Regions from separate parts of the Streptomyces sp. MMS24-W38 genome, predicted to be linked through region 3. Evidence: riboswitches for the same ligand, from Rfam matches in the RefSeq annotation. Region 3 holds a riboswitch; each other region holds the start of a gene.
What was found. A riboswitch is a leader RNA that binds a small molecule or an ion and turns the genes downstream of it on or off. The one in region 3 is predicted to bind cyclic di-AMP.

Region 1 (5,306 bases), 2.8 Mb from region 3:
GTCCTCCCGGTGCCGCTACTCATAGCCGCCTTTCGCTGGCTGGACCGCGTCGCACCGGCCCCCTGGCGCAACCTCGTCTTCTCCTTCGCGTGGGGCGCCTGCGCCGCCGCGCTGATGGCGATCGTCGCCAACAGCTTCGCCACCCAGTGGATAGCGACGGAGACGGCGGACCCGTCCCGCGCCGACACCCTCGGCGCGACCGTCATAGCCCCCGTCGTGGAGGAGTCGGCGAAGGCCGCCGCCGTCCTGCTGGTCTTCCTCTTCCGCAGACGCGACTTCACCGGAATCCTCGACGGCGTGGTGGTGGCCGGGATCACCGCCACCGGCTTCGCCTTCACCGAGAACATCCTCTACCTGGGCAACGCCTTCGGCACCGACCAGCTCACCGGCGGCAGTGGTGTCGCCTCCGTCACCGCGGCGACCTTCTTCGTCCGCGTCGTCATGTCGCCGTTCGCGCATCCGCTCTTCACCGTGCTCACCGGCATCGGCTTCGGCATCTCCGCGCTCGCCACCGAACGCCGGCGCCCGGGGCGCGTCCTGTCGCCCCTGGGCGGTCTGCTGCTCGCGATGGGCATGCACGCGCTGTGGAACGGCTCCTCGGTCCTCGGCGAGTACGGCTTCTTCGCCGTGTACGGGGCGTTCATGGTGCCGTCGTTCGGCCTGCTGACCTGGCTGGTGGTGTGGACGCGGCAGCGCGAGCTGCGGACCGTGCGCACGGAACTGCCCGTGTACGTCGCCGCCGGCTGGCTGACCCCGGCCCAGCCGTTCGTGCTCGGCTCGATGCGGGCCCGGCGCATCGCCCGGCGGTACGCGCGCCGGCACGGGGGCCGGGCGGCGGCACGGACGGTGGCGCGGTACGAGGCGTACGCCACGTCCCTGGCGTTCCTGCGGCACCGGGCACGCCGCGGCCGCGTGGGCACGGGCTTCGCCGCACGGGAGGGGGAGCTGCTGCGGGAACTGTGGCGCCGCCGCGACGCGGCCCGCCCGGCCCTGGAGCACGCGGCCCGCGCCACCGCGCCGCCCGTGCCGCCCTGGCCGGTGTACGGCGTGCACGGCGTGCACGGCGTGCACGGCGCGACGAGCCTCGCGTATGCCCCGCACCCCGCGTACCTCGGGCATTCCGCGTACCGGCCGAACCCGTACGCGTACCCGTACCACCCCTGAAACGCCTGACCGGCAGCCCTGACGTCGGGGGGTCGTCGTCAGGACTGCCGGGGCTGTGGTCGTCTCAGACGGTGAGGCCCTTCGACTGGAGCCAGGCCATCGGGTCGATGCCCGAGGCGGAGCCGGCGGTGTGGACCTCCAGGTGGAGGTGGGCGCCGGTGGAGTTGCCGGTGGAGCCGACGCGGCCGATCACGTCGCCGGTGTTGACCTGCTGGCCGACGCTGACGCTGATGGAGGACTGGTGGGCGTACCAGATCTCGGTGCCGTCGTCGAGCGTCAGCACGGTCTTGTAGCCGTAGGAGCCGTCCCAGCCGGCGGAGGTGATCGTGCCGGTGTGGACCGCCTTGATCAGCGTGCCCGTGGGGGCGGCGAAGTCCAGGCCGGTGTGCTGGCCGGAGGACCAGTAGGCGCCGGCCTGACCGAAGGTCGAGGAGACGGTGTACGAGGAGGTGGGCAGCGCGTACTGCCGGGCCAGCTCGGCGAGGCGCTCGGCCTCGGCCTTCTTCTTGGCCTCCTCCTCCGCCTTCCGCTTCGCCTCGGCGGCCTTCTCCTCCGCCTCCTTCTTCGCGGCGGCGGCCTTCTCCTTGGCCTCCTTCTCCGCGGCGGCGGCGGCCTCGGCGGCGGCCTTGTCCTCGGCCTGGCTCTGCTGCTGCTCGACCTGGGCCATGATCCGGGCGTGCAGCGCCTCGCCGGCGTCGGAGGCGCCCTGCTCGGTGGCCTCGTCGGCGACCACACCGATGTCGCTGAGCGCGGTGGCGGAGCCCTCGGGGGTTTCCTCGTCGGAGATGAGGGAACCGACAGAGGGAAGGTCCGGCATCGAGATCGAGACCGGCGGCTTGCCGGTCTGGGCGCTGGCCATGCCGCCACCGGCGACGGCGGCTATGACACCGACGCCCAGGACCGTGGAGCTGCGGGCGAGGCCTCCGCCGCGCTGCTTGCCGACGCGGTGCCGACCGCGCACGGGGCGGACGGACTCCTCGGTGGGGTTCCACTCCTGGAAGGGGCCCTCGTCGGGGCGGACGTCGCCGTAGACGAAGGTGTCGCCGTCGTACTGGTCCGGCATGAAGGGGGCCTCGGGAGCAGGCCGGTTCGACGCCACGTGGGCGTACTCCTTTCCTTCCTTCTCGCCTACCGGGTTAGCTGACGGGTTCGGAGCAGGAAGGTCTCCTACGCGCGTATACCCTCCGTGTCTCCACGGAGGCATCCACGCGATTCACCCCAAGATGTTGGTTCCCCGGTTCCCTTGCGGGATTCGGCGCGTGCGCACGGAGCCGACTCGTGTGACGGCTGGGACGACCGCGCTGCGTTATCGAACGTTAATAGAGGTAGGGGTCGGATTCCAAGCCGTTCCTCTTGATCGTTAACGATTTCCGCACGGACTTAAGCGCCATGATCGGGCAAAAACGGGCGAGTTGGCTCTGCCTCGCGCGTCACACTGAAACTGACGGTTTATCAGTTGTTATGCGCAGCGCGGCGACCCGATCACCCGGCGTCACAACGGTGCGGAGGGTGGGACGACAAGCCGGGACGGCGGGACGGAAGCCAAGAACGACCGAGGGCCGGAACCCTTTCGGATTCCGGCCCTCGGCCTTCAGTAGCGGGGACAGGATTTGAACCTGCGACCTCTGGGTTATGAGCCCAGCGAGCTACCGAGCTGCTCCACCCCGCGTCGTTGTGTCACCAGCATACGGCATGCGGGGGACACTCCGCACACTCCTTTTCGTCGCCGTCGCCGCCGTCGCGTCACCGGCCGATCAGATGGCCGTTCGGCGCCGTGGCGGCCTTCTCGTGCTCGGGCAGCACGACGACCCGGGCGCCCCCGGCGGTCAGCACTCCGCTGCCGTCGGCGTCCGTCACGAAGGTGTCCGGCTCCCGCCAGGCGGTGACCACCCGCCGTACCCCCGCGTCCAGGATCAGCCGCGCACAGGGCGCCGGACGCGAGGCGCGGCGCGCGCAGGGTTCCAGACTGGAGTACACGGTGGCGGTCGCGAGCCGCGGATCCGTGGGGTCGGCCTTGGCGAGGGCGGCCTCCTCCGCGTGCACCACCGGGTCGCCGCCCTCCCGGGAGTGGCCGCGGGCCAGCTCGGTGCCGTCGGCCGCGACCACCACCGCGCCCACGCTGAAGGCCGTCTCCGACGGCGGGCACTGAGCCGCCAGTTCGCAGGCGAGGGCCAGCCAGTGGTGGTCGGCGGCGACGGGGAGCGGGCCGGCGCCGGGGGCGGTGGGCTCGTAGCGCATGAGGACGACGTCGCCGACCGGGCGGGTCTCCAGCAGCCGCAGCCGGCCGCCCTGGTAGGCACCGGGGCCGAAGAGGCGGGCGGCCTCCGGGTCGCCGACGAAGAGCGGGGCGAGGACCAACTGGAGCTCGTCGGCGAGGCCCTGGGTGAGGAGCTGGGTGTGGATCAGGCCGCCGCCCTCCACCATGAGCCGCCGGACGCCGTACACGTCGTACAGGTGCGTGAGGAGCCGCCGCCAGTCGAGTGCGGCGCCGAGCGGCACGACGTCGGTGGCGAGGCCGTGCGCGCGGGCGCGCTCGGCACCCTCGGCGGTCGTGTAGAGGACCTTCTCGCCGCCGGTGTGCCAGAACCGCGCCGCCGGGTCCAGGTCGCCGGAGCCGCTGACGGTGACCTTCAGCGGGTACTCGGGCCGGCCCTCGGCGACCCGGACGGCCCGCCGCTCGGGCGAGTTGACCAGCAGGCGGGGGTTGTCGGCGCGGATCGTGCCGGCGCCGATCAGGATCGCGTCGACCGACGCCCGTACCTCGTCGACCCGGTCGAAGTCGGCCGGGCCGGACAGCAGCAGCCGCTCGGGGCCGGTGTCGTCGAGGTAGCCGTCCAGGGAGACGGCGGCGGACAATAGGACGTACGGGTGGGGCATCGACGCGCTCCTGGGAAGACGGGAACTTCGGAAACTGCGGGGACTGCGGGGACTGCAGACCGCTGAACTGATTCAAGTCTGACAACCGGATCGTGGGACGGGACGGTCTCCTATGAGGGTCGTCCCCCATCCCGTTTGGGTGGCACTACGGATGGTCATCGCGCGGGGGCGGATGTGAGCGTGGAAGCAACGTGAAAACAACTGAAACAACTGAAACAACACGGCAAGACGGGACAGGCACGACGAAAACCCCGGACCCCTGTCCCGTGACGCACCGACCGCGGCCCCGTATGGCGAAGAACCCCCATCAACGTGAAGGAGCGGTCCCCACTCGGCTCGGTCGATGAGATCACGCTCCGTTCCCGTGCTGCGGAAGGTGGTGACCGTGGGACATGCCGACACACTGCTCGCCATGGGTGGCGCCTTCCTCACCGCCGCTTTCCTCGCCCGCCTCGGCAGCCGGATCGGGCTGCCGACCATCCCCCTGTTCATGCTCGCCGGCATTCTGCTCGGCCCGCACACCCCGGGCCCGGTCCTGGTCGAGGACGCGCACGACTTCGGGATGCTCTCGGCTCTCGGTCTCGTCCTGCTGCTCTTCCACCTGGGCCTGGAGTTCCACCTCGACGATCTGAGACGGGGCGGCAGGCGGCTGCTCACCGCCGGTGGCATCTACCTGCTGCTCAACGTCGGCGCGGGGCTGGGCTTCGGGTTCGCCCTCGGCTGGGGAGCACGGGAGGCCCTGGTACTCGCCGGTGTGCTGGGCATCTCCTCCTCGGCGATCGTCACGAAGATCCTCATCGAGCTGGGCCACATCGGCCGGCCCGAGACCCGCCTCATCCTCGGCGTCACCGTCGTCGAGGACATCTTCCTCGCCCTCTGTCTCGCCGCTCTGCAGCCCGTCCTCAGCGACGCCCGGGGCCTCACGGACATGGCGCTCCAGGCGGCCAAGGCGTTCGGCTTCCTGATGGTGCTCGCCGTCGCCGCCCGCTTCGGCGGCCGGCTGTTCGGCCGGCTGCTGGCCGTGCGCGACAACGAGTTGCTGGTCGTCACCTTCCTCGGCACCGCGATCCTGGTCGCGGGCGTCTCCGAGGTGCTCGGGGTCGTCGACGCCATCGGCGCGTTCATGGTCGGTCTGATCGTGGCCGGCACCCCCTCCGCGCCCCGGATCCGCACCCTGGTGCATCCGCTGCGCGACGCCTTCGCGGCGATCTTCTTCTTCGCCTTCGGGCTGGCCATCGACCCCGGCGACATCGCCTCCGTCGCCG
Region 2 (5,306 bases), 2.3 Mb from region 3:
CACCACGACGAGCCCGCCCACGCCAAGGGGAAGACCGGCATCCCCGGTGAGCGCAAGGCCGAGCTGATGACGCACCTGCTCAACATCGACCCGCCGGACCACACCCGGCTGCGCAGACTGGTCAGCAAGGCGTTCACACCGCGCCGCGTCGCCGAGTTCGAGTCCAGGGTGCAGGAACTCACCGACGGGCTCATCGACCGGTTCGCGGACCGCGGCTCCGCCGACCTCATCCACGAGTTCGCCTTCCCGCTCCCCATCTACGCCATCTGCGACCTGCTCGGCGTCCCCCGGGAGGACCAGGACGACTTCCGCGACTGGGCGGGCATGATGATCCGGCATCAGGGCGGCCCCAGGGGCGGGGTCGCCCGGTCGGTGAAGAAGATGCGCGGCTATCTCGCCGACCTGATCCACCGCAAGCGTGAGGCTCTGCCCGCCGAACCCGCCCCCGGCGAGGACCTCATCTCCGGCCTGATCCGCGCCTCCGACCACGGCGAGCACCTCACCGAGAACGAGGCCGCCGCCATGGCGTTCATCCTCCTGTTCGCCGGTTTCGAGACCACCGTCAACCTCATCGGCAACGGCACCTACGCCCTGCTCACCCATCCCGAGCAGCGCGACCGGCTGCAGAGGTCCCTGGCCGCCGGGGAGCGCGGGCTGCTGGAGACCGGAGTGGAGGAACTCCTGCGCTACGACGGGCCCGTGGAGCTGGCCACCTGGCGGTTCGCCACCGAGGCGCTCACCCTCGGCGGGCAGCACATCGCGGCCGGCGACCCGGTCCTCGTCGTCCTGGCCGCCGCGGACCGCGACCCGGAGCGGTTCGCCGATCCCGACGTGCTCGACCTCGCACGCCGGGACAACCAGCATCTGGGGTACGGCCACGGCATCCACTACTGCCTGGGCGCCCCGCTGGCCCGGCTGGAGGGCCAGACCGCGCTCGCCACGCTGCTGACCCGGTTGCCGGACCTCAGGCTCGCGTCGGATCCGGCCGAACTGCGCTGGCGCGGCGGGCTCATCATGCGCGGACTGCGGACCCTGCCGGTGGAATTCAGCCCAGGGCCGAAGTGACCCACCGCACGGCCGCCGAACATCTGCCGAAGCGACCCGCCGGACGGACCCGTGACGGCCGCCGGATTGCCGCCGAAGTGGCCTTTGTGCGGCCTCCGTACGCCTCCGAAGTGACCGGCCGGACCCCTATGGACACGGTCCGTCGCATCCTCGGCGGAGCGGCGCGGACATGACGCCCGCTCAACTCTGTGATCTTCGTGTGATCTGCGCGGCATGAACTTGTGACAAGTGATTGTCTGCGGCTACGTTCACCCATCAAGCACGGTGCCTCGGTTGCACAGCTCCGCAGTTCGACTCGCCGTGCGGGTAACTGTTGTCCTGCGAAAGGTCTCCGCATGCTCTCCGGGAACGGTCGTCACCGTCGCCCCCGCCAGGCTCCGGCTCTCGTCGTCGCTGCCGGAGTGACCGGCTCAGCCATCGCGATTCCGCTTCTCGGGGCCAGCGGCGCCAGTGCGGCCGAGGGCTCGACCTGGAACAGGGTCGCGGAGTGCGAGTCCGGTGGCTCATGGAGTCAGAACTCCGGCAACGGCTACTACGGCGGCCTGCAGTTGACCCAGGAGGACTGGGAGAAGTACGGCGGCCTCGACTACGCGTCCAGCGCCGACCAGGCCAGCCGCGGCCAGCAGATAGCCGTGGCCGAGAAGATCCTCGCCGACCAGGGGGTCGGCGCGTGGCAGGCCTGCGGCCTGCTGTCGGGCCTGAACACCGATTCGGGCAAGTCCGTCATCGACACCGGCGTGGACGGCGGCTCGTCTTACGACTCGTCCGGCACCGAAAGCTCCGCCACTCCGTCGCCGTCGCAGTCCTCCGGGGCCTCGTCGGACAACAGTGACAACAAGGGCGACAAGGGCGACAAGGTTGTTGAGGGTGCCAAGGGGGAGAAGGCGGGCGAAACGTCCAAGTCCGATGGTTCGGACGTCGAACCCGGCACTTCTCCCTCCGCTTCCGCTTCCCCCTCCGCCTCGGCCTCGGCCTCCGCCAAGGGGGGCGACTCGGACAAATCGGGGCAGAAGGCGGGTTCTTCGGACGCGTCCGCGAGTGAGGCCCCCACCGGTCGCCACCGCGGCGTCAGCGCCGAGGAGGAGGTGCGCGAGGACCGTGAGTCCGGAGCCTCCGGCCGGCACGCCTCGCGCGGCGGCCTCGGCTTCTCGCGCGGCCTCGACGTCTCGTCCCCGGCCGACAGGGTCCCCGTGGACGACGGAAGCGGCTCCTCGGCCGCCGTCGACTCCCTTGCGCTCGGCGGTGGATGGCTCGCCCAGTACGGCGGGGGCGGCGAGGGTGCGGGTGCGGCGGGTTCCGGCCTCATCCTTCCCGGTCAGACGCTTGCGTTCGGGTTCGGATCGGACGAAGGCTGACATCCGAAAAGGTGCGGCGGTGACGGCAGTTGAGGTCACATTTCGCGCTGAATGTCCGTTATAAAGGCGATGAGAGATAGGTCTCAGAAGCCCTGATCGTCTTTGATTATCCGCAGGGCGCGTGTCTACCGTCAGGACCGCTCGCCACCGCGGGCCCCGGCTGCCGCCACGCCGAATCCTGCCAGTGGCAGCACGGGAACAGTCGTCGCGTCATGCGCCGTAGGCAGGAGCGGGGGAACCAAGGTAGGCGCCGTGTCCGGTGATTGACGCCGGATCGGCTAGGGGTGAAGTCGCGTCCCGTGAGGGACGCGGCCGGGCAACTCAACCGGCCCGAACCCGACAGCTCACCTCGTAGGCGTCGGTGAGGGGATCCTTCCATGCTGTTTTCCGGCAAGGGCAAGCACCGTCGTCCGTCCAAGGCCACCCGGGTCATCGCCGTCGCCGGCGTCACCGGTGCCGCCGTCGCCGCCCCGCTGATGGCGGCCGGCAACGCTTCCGCCGCCACCGCCTCCGAGTGGGACACCGTCGCCCAGTGCGAGTCCGGCGGCAACTGGTCCATCAACACCGGCAACGGCTACTACGGCGGTCTGCAGTTCTCCGCCTCCACCTGGGCCGGCTACGGCGGCACGCAGTACGCCGCCACCGCCGACCGGGCCGGCAAGGCCCAGCAGATCGAGATAGCCGAGAAGGTCCTCGCGGGCCAGGGCAAGGGCGCCTGGCCGGTCTGCGGCAAGGGCCTGTCCAACGCCGCCTACACCGGCGGCGGCTCGACCGGGGGCACCGGCAACCAGAACAGCGGTTCCTCGCAGAGCACTCAGCAGAACACCCAGAAGCAGAACACCCAGGAGCAGAACACCGGCTCCGCCCCCGAGCGCTCCACCGAGCAGAAGGCCTCCCGCTCCGACGAGCGTCCGGTCGCCGAGCAGAAGACCGTCACCACCCCGACCGGCGAGAAGGTCGAGAAGGGCGACGGCGAGTACAAGGTCGTCAAGGGCGACACCCTCAGCTCGATCGCCGGGGAGCACGGTGTCAAGGGCGGCTGGAACAAGCTGTTCGAGCTGAACGGCGACATCGTCGAGGACGCCGACCTCATCTACCCGGGCCAGCAGCTGCACCTGAAGTAAGGCGGCGGCCGCAGGCTCGGGGCTCCGTCCCCACGGAGCCCCTCCCCGTCCCCGCGGGGCCTCCCCCGTCCCCACGCGGGGGCTTCCCCGCCCCGGTGCGTGTTCCCCGTACGCACCGGGGCGGGGCTTTTCCGTACATGGCGGGATCTTTCCGGTGTTCGGCGCTCGGGGCCGACCGGAGGGCGCGAGGGTGGTCCGGGTTTCCGGGCCCGTCTTTGTTCCGTTCGGAAACAATTTACTCTCGGTTCCGCCCGAGGGGCGGCCGACCGGATGGCCGATCGGCCGGAGCCGGATAGGCTCGTCCCGCAGGGCCCCCGCGGCCCGGCTGATCCACGTCACATCCATGAAGGAGATGCTCGTGCCGTCCATCGACGTCGTCGTAGCCCGGGAAATCCTGGACTCCCGAGGCAACCCCACCGTCGAGGTCGAGGTCGGCCTCGACGACGGCAGCACGGGTCGTGCCGCCGTCCCGTCCGGCGCCTCCACCGGCGCCTTCGAGGCCATCGAACTCCGTGACGGCGACCCCGACCGTTACCAGGGCAAGGGAGTGGAGAAGGCCGTCCTGGCCGTCATCGAGCAGATCGGCCCGGAGCTCGTCGGCTACGACGCCACCGAGCAGCGCCTGATCGACCAGGCGATGTTCGACCTGGACGCCACCGACAACAAGGGCTCCCTCGGCGCCAACGCCATCCTCGGTGTCTCCCTGGCCGTCGCCCACGCCGCCTCCGAGGCCAGCGACCTGCCCCTCTTCCGCTACCTGGGCGGACCCAACGCGCACCTGCTGCCGGTGCCGATGATGAACATCCTCAACGGCGGCTCGCACGCGGACTCCAATGTGGACATCCAGGAGTTCATGATCGCCCCGATCGGCGCGGAGTCCTTCTCCGAGGCCCTGCGCTGGGGCACCGAGGTCTACCACACCCTGAAGAAGGTGCTGAAGAGCCGCGGCCTGTCCACCGGCCTCGGTGACGAGGGCGGCTTCGCCCCGAACCTCGGCTCCAACCGCGAGGCCCTCGACCTCATCCTCGAGGCCATCAAGGAAGCCGGTTACGCCCCGGGCGAGCAGATCGCCCTCGCGCTCGACGTCGCCGCCTCCGAGTTCTACAAGGACGGCTCGTACCTCTTCGAGGGCAAGGAGCGCTCCGCCGCCGAGATGACGGAGTACTACGAGGGGCTCGTCGCGGACTACCCGCTCGTCTCCATCGAGGACCCGCTGTTCGAGGACGACTGGGCCGGCTGGAAGGCCCTCACGGACAAGCTCGGCGACAAGGTCCAGATCGTCGGCGACGACCTGTTCGTCACCAACCCGGAGCGCCTGGCCCGCGGCATCGAGGACGGCGCCGCCAACGCGCTGCTGGTGAAGGTGAACCAGATCGGCTCGCTGACCGAGACCCTGGACGCCGTCGAGCTGGCCCAGCGCAACGGCTTCAAGTGCATGATGTCGCACCGCTCCGGCGAGACCGAGGACGTCACCATCGCCGACCTGGCCGTCGCCACCAACTGCGGCCAGATCAAGACCGGCGCCCCGGCCCGCTCCGAGCGCGTGGCCAAGTACAACCAGCTGCTGCGCATCGAGGAGATCCTCGACGACGCCGCGGTGTACGCGGGCCGCAGCGCCTTCCCGCGGTTCCGCAACGCCTGACGACGCGGCTCCGCCAGTCGTCCGTACGTCCCCGGACACGGTCCCGTACCGTGTCCGGGGACGTACGCGCGTATGAAATGTGAACGGGAGACGGGGACATGGCCGTGAAGGACCGGGACC
Region 3 (5,306 bases):
GCACTGACCGAGAAGTACGAACTGCTGACCGACGTCCGCGGCCGGGGCCTGATGATCGGCATCGAGTTCGGCAGGCCGCGGTCGCTCAAGCTGCGCGGCCGCTGGGCCGCGCTGCAGGCAGCGCGCAAGGGACTCTTCGCGCAGATGGTGGTCGTACCGCTGCTGCGGCGGCACAGGATCCTCACCCAGGTCTCCGGTGACCACATGGAGGTGATCAAACTGATTCCGCCGTTGATCATCGACGAGCGGGACGTGGACCGGTTCGTGGAGGCCTTCACGGCGGTGATGGACGACGCCCACGACGGTGGTCTGGTGTGGGAGTTCGGCAGGACCCTGATGAAGCAGGCGGTCGTCGGCCGGTGAGACACTGACCCCGTCCGGCCGTGATGCCTGCCAGGCGGTGACACCCACCCCGTTTTGCCCGTGAGGCAAGAAATTTGCCCCACGGGCAATAATGCTGCTGAATGGGGTCATGAGCACCCCCGGAACCGAGCCGTCGGCCGAACCGGCCGCCGCGCTTCCCGCGGTCGCGCCGCACCTGCGCGCGCTGCGCCGCCGGGCAGGTCTGACCCTGGAGGCCGCGGCGCGCGACGCGGGGCTGTCGCCCGCCCATCTCTCCCGGCTGGAGACCGGGCAGCGGCAGCCCTCGTTGCCCATGCTGCTCTCCCTGGCCCGTATCTACGGTACGACCGTCTCGGAACTGCTCGGCGAGACCACCACCGGCCATGACACGGTGCTGCGCGCCGCCGACACGGAGCCGACCGTCGCGGGCGGCTGGACGTACCGGCAGGCCGGCTCCCCCGGGCGCGGGATGCAGGCCCTGCGGGTCGAGGTTCCCCACGGCGCCCAGAGCGGCATCGTGCGGGTCCACCCGGGCGAGGAATGGCTGTACGTCCTCAAGGGGCGACTGCTGCTGCGCCTCGGGGACGCGCTGCACCGGCTGGCCCCGGGCGACAGCGCGCACTTCGACTCGCTGACCCCGCACCGTATCGCCGCTCAGGACCCCGACGGGGTCGAGCTGCTCTTCGTCCATACCCTGTTGCAGAGCCCCACGGCCGCCCTGTGCCTGGGCCCCACCCATGGAGATGTGTCATGAAAGACCTGGAGGAGAAGTTCCCTCGCGCCCTGTGGGTGAGGCTGTTCGTCTACGTCGTGGTGGGGCACCTCTTCGCGGGCTTCATCTATCTGCTGTTCGCGCTGGGCGCGAAGCAGTAGCCCTCGGGGCCTGTCCGGGCAGTGCCTCCGTGAGGCGCTGCCCGGCCGGGTGGTTCCTCAGTCGAGCAGGCGCTCGCGCAGTCGCTCCCGGCTTTCGGGGGTGAGCCCGAGCGCCGTCTCGAGGTAGGGGTCCACGCCGCCCCAGGTCTCCTCGATGGTTTCCAGGGCGGCCGACAGATATTCGGCGCGGGCGTCGAACAGGGGGTTGAGCAGCTCCATGACCTCGGGGGAGTAGGCCGAGGCGGAGCTACCGCTGCGACGCACCTTGTAGCGGCGGTGCTTGGCGTTGGACTTGAGGTAGTCGTCGAAGATCGCGTCCCGTTCCACGCCCAGGGCGAGCAGCGTCACCGCCACCGACAGGCCCGCGCGGTCCTTGCCCGCCGCGCAGTGCATCAGCGCGGGGACGCTGTCCTCGGCGAGCGAGCGCAGCACCTGGGAGTGCTCGGCGGTGCGTTCCTTGACGATCACGCGGTACGAGGCGATCATCCGGCCCGCCCCCTTGCCGTCGGCGAGGATCGAGCGCAGCTGCTCCAGGTCGCCGTCGCGGACCATCCTCCAGAACTGGGCGCCGTCGGCCGGGTCGCTCAGCGGCAGGTTCACATTGCGTACGCCGGGCAGTTCGATGTCGTGGCCGTCCAGCTTCTGGTCGGCCGCGTTGCGGAAGTCGAAGACGGTGTGCAGTCCCAGGGAGGACAGGAAGTCGGTGTCCGAGGCGGTGGCGTGGGCGAGGTGACCGCTGCGGAACAGCACGCCGTGCCGTACCCGGCGGCCGTCCACGGTCGGCAGTCCGCCCACGTCGCGGAAGTTCCGCACTCCGGTCAGCTCGGGTTCGGTCGACGGGATGTGCTGCGTCACGGGGGCCCCTCCCTCTCGCCGCCGACGGGGAGGCGCCGGCGGGTGTCACTCGACGATACGACATGCCTGTCAGGGGCAATGAGTTGTCCACGGATCAGCCGACACGGGCGTTCCGAGCCCGCCGTGCAGCCGGAGCAGATCGCCCCCGATCGGGTAATTGAATGCATTTTGTCCGTTTAGGGCGTTTGGATGCAATGTGCCCAAATAAAGAGAGATATGGGGAGGGCGTGGTGAGCATCGTCATACCGGTGACGATGTGTTGTCGTCATGCTCACGTAATTCCGGTGTTTCGCAAGGGAATTCAGGCGCGCGAAAAATCCGGGACGACTCCGGGTGACGGAATTCAGGTAAATGGATCACGGAAAAGGGCCTTCATTCGAAACATCGCGCTTGTCCCTTTGCGTCGTGGTCGCCTACGTTCGCCATCGATCCGGACGGACGCCTAATCCTGCCGCCGCCCGGAGCCCGCACACACTGACCCGTGTACGGCAGGAGCGGGGGACCCACAGGTACCACTGCCTGTTCCGGTCTCCGGAACAGGCTCGGGGTTAAGTCGCGTCTCGACGCGGCCGGGCAGCTCCAGTCCGAACCCGACAGCTCACCTCGTAGGCGCCGGAGAGGAATTCGTCATGCCCGCAAAGGGTAAGCACCGCCGTCCCCGCGCTCTGCGTTTCACCCGCGCCATCGCCGTCGCCGGCACTGGTGGCGCCGCGCTCGCCCTGCCGCTTCTCGGTGCCACCGGCGCGAGCGCCGCCCCTGCGCAGGCGGCCCCGGAAAAGGCCGTCCAGACGTTCTCCGTCGCCGACAAGAAGGCTGACGACGAGAAGGTCGACAGCGGCAAGAACGGCGACGCCCGCACGTACGTCGTGAAGGGTGGCGACTACCTGGCGAAGATCGCCGAGTCCGAGAACGTCGACGGCGGCTGGAAGCAGCTCTACGCCGACAACCGGGAGGCCGTGGGTGACGACCCGTCGCTCATCCACCCCGGCCTGAAGCTCTCGGTCGACGGCAAGGCCGCGACGAGCACTCCGAAGAAGTCGCCCTCTTCTGGTCCTTCCGGCTCCCTGGGGCTGCCCTCTTCGCCCGTTCCGTCCTCCGCGCCGAAGGCCTCCTCCGGCGCCACGACCGCCAACCAGGCCGCGAACACCCCCGGTTACAGCTCGCCGGTGCCCGGTGGCGGCCTCGGCACCGCCTACAAGGTGGCCGGCAGCATGTGGTCCAGCGGCTACCACACCGGTGTCGACTTCGCCATTCCGACCGGCACCTCCCTGAAGGCCGTCGGCCCGGGCACCGTCGTCTCCGCGGGCTGGGCCGGTGCGTACGGCAACCAGGTCGTCATCAAGCTCGCGGACGGCCACTACGCCCAGTACGCCCACCTGTCCTCGCTGTCCGTCTCGGCCGGCCAGGCCGTGAGCGGCGGCCAGCAGGTCGGCCTCTCGGGGTCCACCGGCAACTCGACCGGCCCGCACCTGCACTTCGAGATCCGCACCACGCCGAACTACGGCTCGGACGTGGACCCGGTCGCCTACCTCGGCTCGAAGGGCGTCTCCATCGCCTGACCCCCGCGAGACCCGCCTGAAGCACGCCGAAGGCCGGACCCCGATCCCGGGGTCCGGCCTTCGGCGTGCTTCGCCCCTCAACGTTCTTGCCGACGGGGCTATTCCGGAATGGGGCGATGCTTCGGGAGTGGCTTATCTCACCGCGCGTCAACCCCTTCCTACGGTCGCGTAGGTCACATTCGAAAGGGAATCATGTCCCCTCGTGGCAGACGATTCGAAGAGTGACAGCACATCAGTGATCGGGTCGTACGTGGCGGTGGGGGACAGCTTCACCGAGGGCGTCGGCGACCCCGGCCCGGACGGGGCGTTCGTCGGCTGGGCCGACCGGTTCGCCGTACTTCTCGCCGACCGTCGTCCCGAAGGCGACTTCCAGTACACGAATCTCGCGGTGCGCGGAAAACTGCTCGACCAGATCATGGCCGACCAGGTTCCGCGGGCCGTCGAACTGGCTCCCGCGCTGGTCTCCTTCTGCGCGGGCGGCAACGACATCCTCCGCCCCGGTACCGACCCCGACGAGGTGGCCGAGCGTTTCGAGCGGGCTGTGGCCGCGCTGACGGCGGTCTCCGGCACGGTTCTGGTGACCACGGGGTTCGACACCCGGGGCGTGCCCCTGCTCAAGCATCTGCGCGGCAAGATCGCCACCTACAACGGGCACGTGCGGGCCGTCGCCGACCGGTACGGCTGCCCGGTGCTCGACCTGTGGTCCCTGAGGAGCGTCCAGGACCGCAGGGCCTGGGACGCGGACCGGCTCCACCTGTCGCCCGAGGGGCACACGCGCGTGGCGCTCCGCGCGGGCCAGACCCTCGGCCTGGACGTCCCGGCCGACCCGGAGCAGCCCTGGCCCCCGCTGCCGCCGCGCGGCAACCTCGACGTCCGGCGGGACGACGTCCACTGGGCGCGCGAGTACCTGGTGCCGTGGATAGGGCGCCGGCTGCGCGGGGAATCGTCGGGGGACCACGTGACGGCGAAGGGGACGCTGTCCCCGGACGACATCAAGGTGCGGATCGCCTCGGTGGCGTAACGCCGGACGGGGACGGAGGCGGCGGGCAGCAGGCCTGGGAGCGGGGCGCGGGAGCGGGCGCCCGCACCCCGCCCCCGCGAGGGGCCGGAGCCCGGCCGGCCCATCGCCCCGTGCGGCCGGTTCTGTCCCGTCCGACACCGCGGTACCGGCCTGTCCGCACATAATGGGATGTCTGACCGACTCCGCTGGGAGGCATCGTGGCCGGTTTCCGTTCCCAGAGCTCCGGGCTCCGTGCGCTACGGCCCGCGGCCTTCGGCGCGGACCCGAGTGGGGAGCGCATGGAGCGCATCCGCAGATCCCCGCACTACCGGGACGGGGTGTTCCAGAACCCCGGGGGCCCCACCCGGCCCCGGTCCGAGGGCTCGGCCCGAGACCTGGCGAAGACCTACTTCGACAAGGAGACCCGGTACAGCCGTGCGCCGCGCGGCACCGTACCGGTGCACTCCACCACCCTCGCCGACCTGGCCCGGCAGCCGGCCACCGGGCTGCGCCTCACCTGGATGGGCCACTCCAGCGTCCTCACGGAGATAGACGGTCAGCGGGTCCTGTTCGACCCCGTGTGGGGCGAGCGCTGCTCCCCTTTCCCCTTCGTCGGGCCCCGGCGGCTGCACCCGGTGCCCCTGCCGCTGGCCGCGCTCGGCCCGGTCGACGTCGTG
Region 4 (5,306 bases), 5.0 Mb from region 3:
CGTGAACGGCAGCTCGGTGATGACCAGGCCCTTCCTGCGGGCCGTCACGTCCTCCACAGTGACCGTCGCACGGATCTTGAAGGAGCCGCGGCCCTTCTCGTACGCGTCCCGGATGCCCGGGAGGCCGACGATCCTGCCCCCCGTCGGCAGGTCGGGGCCCGGCACATGGCGCATCAGGGCGTCGAGATCGGCGTTCGGATACCGGATCAGGTGCCGGGCGGCCGCGATCACCTCGCGGAGGTTGTGCGGCGGCATGTTGGTGGCCATGCCGACCGCGATGCCCGACGCCCCGTTCACCAGGAGGTTCGGGAACGCGGCGGGCAGGGTCACCGGCTCCCGCTCCTGGCCGTCGTAGTTGGGCGCGAAGTCGACCGTGTCCTCGTCGATGGACTCGGTCATCAGGCTCGTGGCCTCGGTCATCCGGCTCTCGGTGTACCGCATGGCGGCCGGCGGGTCGTCGTTGCCCAGGGAGCCGAAGTTGCCGTGGCCGTCGACCAGCGGGACCCGCATCGAGAAGGGCTGCGCCATGCGCACCAGGGCGTCGTAGATCGACGCGTCGCCGTGGGGGTGCAGCTTGCCCATGACCTCGCCGACCACGCGCGCGCACTTCACATAGCCGCGGTCGGGGCGCAGGCCCATCTCGTTCATCTGGTAGACGATGCGGCGGTGCACCGGCTTCATGCCGTCGCGCGCGTCCGGCAGGGCGCGGGAGTAGATGACCGAGTACGCGTACTCGAGGAAGGAGCCCTGCATCTCGTCGACGACGTCGATGTCGAGGATCCGCTCCTCGTACGAGTCGTCGGGCGGCGGGGTCTTCGTGCTGCGGCGGGCCATCGCTGCCGGCTCCTTGCTGAAGCGTGGGACGGTATCTGACGCGGACCATTGTGGACCGCCGCACCGACAACCGGGACCAGGACCCCGCCGCGGCCCTCCGTCGGGGGCCGGGGCCGGTGGCGCGAGCAGAGTACGCGCACGTGCCGTCGGCGCCGCGGGCGGGCCGGGGCCTCGGCCGGCGGAGGGGCGCGGCGCCGGGGGAGACCCACACGCCACACGGACCACGTCCGCATCCTCCCGCCCCACCCGGCGCCCGCGGTTCTCGCTCTGGGCGAACCCGGTCCCCGTCCGGGAACTCCACCGGTGCCCCGGACGCTTGCATACAGTGGCAGGACCGGCACAAACGGCGGATGCGACGACCGCCTCCGCGATCGAAGGGACGTACATGCCCATGGGTCACACGGCCACAGCCCAGGCAGGCTCCGGCGGCCTGACAGCGACCGAGCACCGTTTGGCCAACGGCCTGCGCGTGGTGCTCTCCGAGGACCACCTGACCCCCGTCGCGGCGGTGTGCCTCTGGTACGACGTCGGCTCGCGCCACGAAGTCAAGGGACGCACCGGCCTGGCTCACCTTTTCGAGCACCTGATGTTCCAGGGGTCCGGGCAGGTGAAGGGCAACGGTCACTTCGAGCTGGTCCAGGGCGCCGGAGGCTCGCTCAACGGCACCACCAGCTTCGAGCGGACCAACTACTTCGAGACCATGCCGGCCCACCAGTTGGAGCTCGCCCTCTGGCTCGAGGCCGACCGCATGGGCTCCCTGCTGGCCGCCCTGGACGAGGAGTCCATGGAGAACCAGCGGGACGTCGTCAAGAACGAGCGCCGCCAGCGCTACGACAACGTCCCCTACGGCACGGCCTTCGAGAAGCTGACCGCCCTCGCCTTCCCGGACGGCCACCCGTACCACCACACGCCCATCGGCTCGATGGCGGACCTGGACGCGGCCACCCTGGAGGACGCCCGCGCCTTCTTCCGCACGTACTACGCGCCGAACAACGCCGTGCTCTCCGTCGTCGGTGACATCGACCCGGAGCAGACGCTCGCCTGGATCGAGAAGTACTTCGGCTCCATCCCCTCGCACGACGGCAAGCCCGAGCCCCGCGACGGCTCGCTGCCCGAGGTCATCGGCGAGGAGCTGCGTGAGCTCGTCGAGGAGGAGGTCCCCGCGCGTGCGCTGATGGCCGCCTACCGGCTGCCCGAGGACGGCACGCGCGCGAGCGACGCCGCGGACCTGGCGCTCACCGTCCTCGGCGGCGGCGAGTCCTCCCGGCTCTACAACCGGCTGGTGCGCCGGGACCGTACGGCCGTGGCGGCCGGATTCGGCCTGCTCCGGCTGGCCGGGGCGCCCTCCCTGGGCTGGCTGGACGTGAAGGCGTCCGGCGATGTGGAGGTGCCGGTCATCGAGGCGGCGATCGACGAGGAGCTCACCCGGTTCGCCGAGGAGGGCCCCACGGCCGAGGAGATGGAGCGCGCCCAGGCCCAGTTGGAGCGCGAGTGGCTGGACCGGCTCAGCACCGTCGCCGGCCGGGCCGACGAACTGTGCCGGTACGCCGTCCTGTTCGGCGACCCGCAGCTCGCCCTCACCGCCGTCGGGCGCATCCTCGACGTGACCGCCGAGGACGTCCGGGAGGTCGCCGAGGCCCGCCTGCGCCCGGACAACCGCGCGGTGCTCGTCTACGAGCCCGTCGCCCCCGAGGCAGGGGAGTCCGAAGAAGCAGCGGCCTCCGGAACCGAAGAAGCCGCGGCCGCCGGCACCGACGAGAACGAGGAGACGGCGAAGTGACCGAGCTTGCCACGATGGACTTCCACCCCCAGCCGCAGGCGGGCGAGGCCAAGCCCTGGGCCTTCCCGGCCCCCGAGCGCACCACGCTCGGCAACGGTCTGACCGTCCTGCGCTGCCACCGTCCCGGCCAGCAGATCGTCGCGGTCGAGGTGCTGCTCGACGCGCCCCTGGAGGCCGAGCCCGACGGTCTCGACGGGGTCGCCACGATCATGGCGAGGGCGTTCTCCGAGGGCACCGACAAGCACTCCGCCGAGGAGTTCGCGGCCGAACTGGAGCGCTGCGGCGCCACCCTGGACGCCTACGCCGACCACCCCGGCGTGCGCCTGAGCCTCGAGGTGCCGGCCTCCCGGATCGCCAAGGGGCTCGGGCTGCTCGCCGACGCCCTCAGGGCGCCCGCGTTCGCCGACAGCGAGGTCGAACGCCTCGTCCGCAACCGTCTCGACGAGATCCCGCACGAGCTGGCCAACCCCTCCCGTCGTGCCGCCAAGGAACTCTCCAAGGAGCTGTTCCCGGCGACTTCGCGGATGTCCCGCCCGCGGCAGGGCACCGAGGAGACGGTGGCCGGCATCGACTCGTCGGCCGTGCGCGCCTTCCACGAGAAGCACGTCCGTCCCGCGACCGCCACCGCGGTGGTCGTCGGTGACCTCACCGGCATCGACCTGGACGAGCTGCTCGGTGACACCCTCGGCTCCTGGACCGGATCGGCCGCCGAGCCGCGGCCCGTTCCGCCGATCGTCGCCGACGACACCGGCCGGGTCGTGATCGTGGACCGCCCCGGCGCCGTGCAGACGCAGCTGCTGATCGGCCGGGTCGGAGCGGACCGGCACGACCGCGTGTGGCCCGCGCAGGTGCTCGGCACCTACTGCCTCGGCGGCACCCTCACCTCCCGCCTGGACCGCGTCCTGCGCGAGGAGAAGGGCTACACCTACGGCGTACGGTCGTTCGGCCAGGTCCTGAGGTCCGCGCCCCCTTCTTCCTCCGGAGGGGCCACGGGCGCGGCCATGCTCGCCATCAGCGGCTCCGTCGACACCCCGAACACCGGACCCGCGCTCGAGGACCTGTGGACGGTGCTGCGCACGCTCGCCGCGGAGGGCCTCACGGACGCCGAGCGTGACGTCGCCGTGCAGAACCTGGTGGGGGTCGCGCCGCTCAAGTACGAGACCGCCTCGGCCGTCGCCGGCACCCTGGCCGACCAGGTGGAGCAGCACCTGGCCGACGACTACCAGGCCGAGCTGTACCGCCGACTCGCCACCACCGGCACCGTGGAGGCCACCGCGGCCGTGGTGAACGCCTTCCCGGTGGACCGCCTCGTGACCGTGCTGGTCGGCGACGCGGCGCAGATCAAGGCGCCCGTCGAGGCGCTCGGCATCGGCGAGGTCACGGTCGTGCCCGCCGAGTAGCCGGCGCGCGCAAGCGGAGCGCACGCGCGTGCGGGCCCTGGTGGCACGAAAGTCACCAGGGCCCGCCTATGCCCGAATTGGGGTGGAGAGGTCCTGTCTGCCCTGTGGGATGCGCTACAGAAGGCGGGATCCGTTTGGGGATGGGAAGACGCCCCGCTTAGCGTCATCCGGGCTGTTCGTCGGGCAGTGCGCCGCACCCGCGGCACCGGACAGCCATCGCCGAGTCCCCGCACGGCGCGAGCCAGGGGAGCCGGGGACCCAGCCGTGCAGTCCCTGGGGTGAATCGGACGCCCGCGCCTGTCGCGAGGGGCCCGTAGGAGACCTTCCTGCTCCGAACCCTTCAGCTAACCCGGTAGGCGAGAGGGAAGGAAAGGACCACCCACTGCATGGCGTTCACACGCGCCACCGGGAAGCACCGTCGTCCCGGCCGCATGCACCGCGGCACCGCCAGGGCGGCGGGCGTCGCGGCCCTCACCACCACCGGCGTGGTCGGCTCCCTCGCGGCCCCGGCGTCCGCCGCCGGTCCCGCCGCGCAGCAGACCGGCCTGACCCCCGTCATCGCCATGGGCGAGGAAGTCGCCGCCCGGGTCGACGCCCAGGCGGCCGCCCAGCACGAGGCCGCGCGGGAAGCGGCCCGGGCCGCCGCGCGCGAGGCCGCGGAGGAGGCCGCACGGGAGAGGGCGGCAGAGGAGGCCGAGGAGGCCCGCGAAGCCGAGGAGCGTGCCGCGCGGGAGGCCGAGCGCAAGCGCCTCAACACCTTCGTGTCCCCGATCGCGGGTTCCTACGTCTCGACCGGTTACCTGTCCGGCGGCGCCGTCTGGTCTTCAGGCAGCCACACCGGTGTCGACTTCCACGCCGCGAGCGGCACCCCCGTGCTCTCGGTCGGCGCGGGCACCGTCGTGGAGGCCGGCTGGGGCGGCGCCTACGGCAACCAGGTCGTCATCAAGATGCACGACGGCACCTACACCCAGTACGGCCACCTGTTGTCCGTCGCCGTCTCGGCGGGACAGCAGGTCACCCCGGGGCAGCGGATCGGCGTCTCCGGCGCCACCGGCAACGTCACCGGCGCGCATCTGCACTTCGAGGCCCGTACGAGCGCCGAGTACGGCTCCGACATCGACCCGGTCGCCTACCTCCGCGCGCACGGCGTGAACCTCTGACCCGAGGTGCTTCTGACCCGAGGCGCCTCTGGCCCGAGCCGCGAACCCTGACGCCCGGCTCGGCTCCCGAGCCGGGGCTCTCCGCGTGCCGAGCGGCCGGATGTCCACGGCGGCGTCCTTCCCGAAAGGACG

Region 1: linked by a shared signal. The riboswitch ahead of AC6F7H_RS14370 (M23 family metallopeptidase) and the one ahead of AC6F7H_RS27345 (LysM peptidoglycan-binding domain-containing M23 family metallopeptidase) in region 3 are both predicted to bind cyclic di-AMP.
Region 2: linked by a shared signal. The riboswitch ahead of AC6F7H_RS16910 (transglycosylase family protein) and the one ahead of AC6F7H_RS27345 (LysM peptidoglycan-binding domain-containing M23 family metallopeptidase) in region 3 are both predicted to bind cyclic di-AMP.
Region 4: linked by a shared signal. The riboswitch ahead of AC6F7H_RS04515 (M23 family metallopeptidase) and the one ahead of AC6F7H_RS27345 (LysM peptidoglycan-binding domain-containing M23 family metallopeptidase) in region 3 are both predicted to bind cyclic di-AMP.

What each region holds. Positions count from the first base shown of each region.
Region 1 is NZ_JCBCPP010000001.1:3,406,500-3,411,805, reverse strand. Features, by position in the region: gene AC6F7H_RS14375 (PrsW family intramembrane metalloprotease) at 1-1,164, shown strand, start outside; gene AC6F7H_RS14370 (M23 family metallopeptidase) at 1,229-2,263, opposite strand; cyclic di-AMP (ydaO/yuaA leader) riboswitch at 2,275-2,432, opposite strand; tRNA gene AC6F7H_RS14365 (tRNA-Met) at 2,760-2,833, opposite strand; gene AC6F7H_RS14360 (dihydrofolate reductase family protein) at 2,908-4,041, opposite strand; gene AC6F7H_RS14355 (cation:proton antiporter) at 4,427-5,306, shown strand, end outside.
Region 2 is NZ_JCBCPP010000001.1:3,924,755-3,930,060, forward strand. Features, by position in the region: gene AC6F7H_RS16900 (cytochrome P450 family protein) at 1-1,065, shown strand, start outside; gene AC6F7H_RS16905 (transglycosylase family protein) at 1,467-2,420, shown strand; cyclic di-AMP (ydaO/yuaA leader) riboswitch at 2,626-2,793, shown strand; gene AC6F7H_RS16910 (transglycosylase family protein) at 2,798-3,544, shown strand; gene eno (phosphopyruvate hydratase) at 3,903-5,186, shown strand; gene AC6F7H_RS16920 (FtsB family cell division protein) at 5,285-5,306, shown strand, end outside.
Region 3 is NZ_JCBCPP010000001.1:6,232,388-6,237,693, forward strand. Features, by position in the region: gene AC6F7H_RS27325 (aspartate aminotransferase family protein) at 1-363, shown strand, start outside; gene AC6F7H_RS27330 (helix-turn-helix domain-containing protein) at 473-1,096, shown strand; gene AC6F7H_RS27335 (DUF6126 family protein) at 1,093-1,215, shown strand; gene AC6F7H_RS27340 (tyrosine-protein phosphatase) at 1,273-2,070, opposite strand; cyclic di-AMP (ydaO/yuaA leader) riboswitch at 2,533-2,697, shown strand; gene AC6F7H_RS27345 (LysM peptidoglycan-binding domain-containing M23 family metallopeptidase) at 2,700-3,629, shown strand; gene AC6F7H_RS27350 (SGNH/GDSL hydrolase family protein) at 3,865-4,650, shown strand; gene AC6F7H_RS27355 (MBL fold metallo-hydrolase) at 4,848-5,306, shown strand, end outside.
Region 4 is NZ_JCBCPP010000001.1:1,271,081-1,276,386, reverse strand. Features, by position in the region: gene AC6F7H_RS04530 (DNA gyrase/topoisomerase IV subunit A) at 1-834, opposite strand, end outside; gene AC6F7H_RS04525 (M16 family metallopeptidase) at 1,226-2,614, shown strand; gene AC6F7H_RS04520 (M16 family metallopeptidase) at 2,611-4,014, shown strand; cyclic di-AMP (ydaO/yuaA leader) riboswitch at 4,222-4,388, shown strand; gene AC6F7H_RS04515 (M23 family metallopeptidase) at 4,401-5,174, shown strand.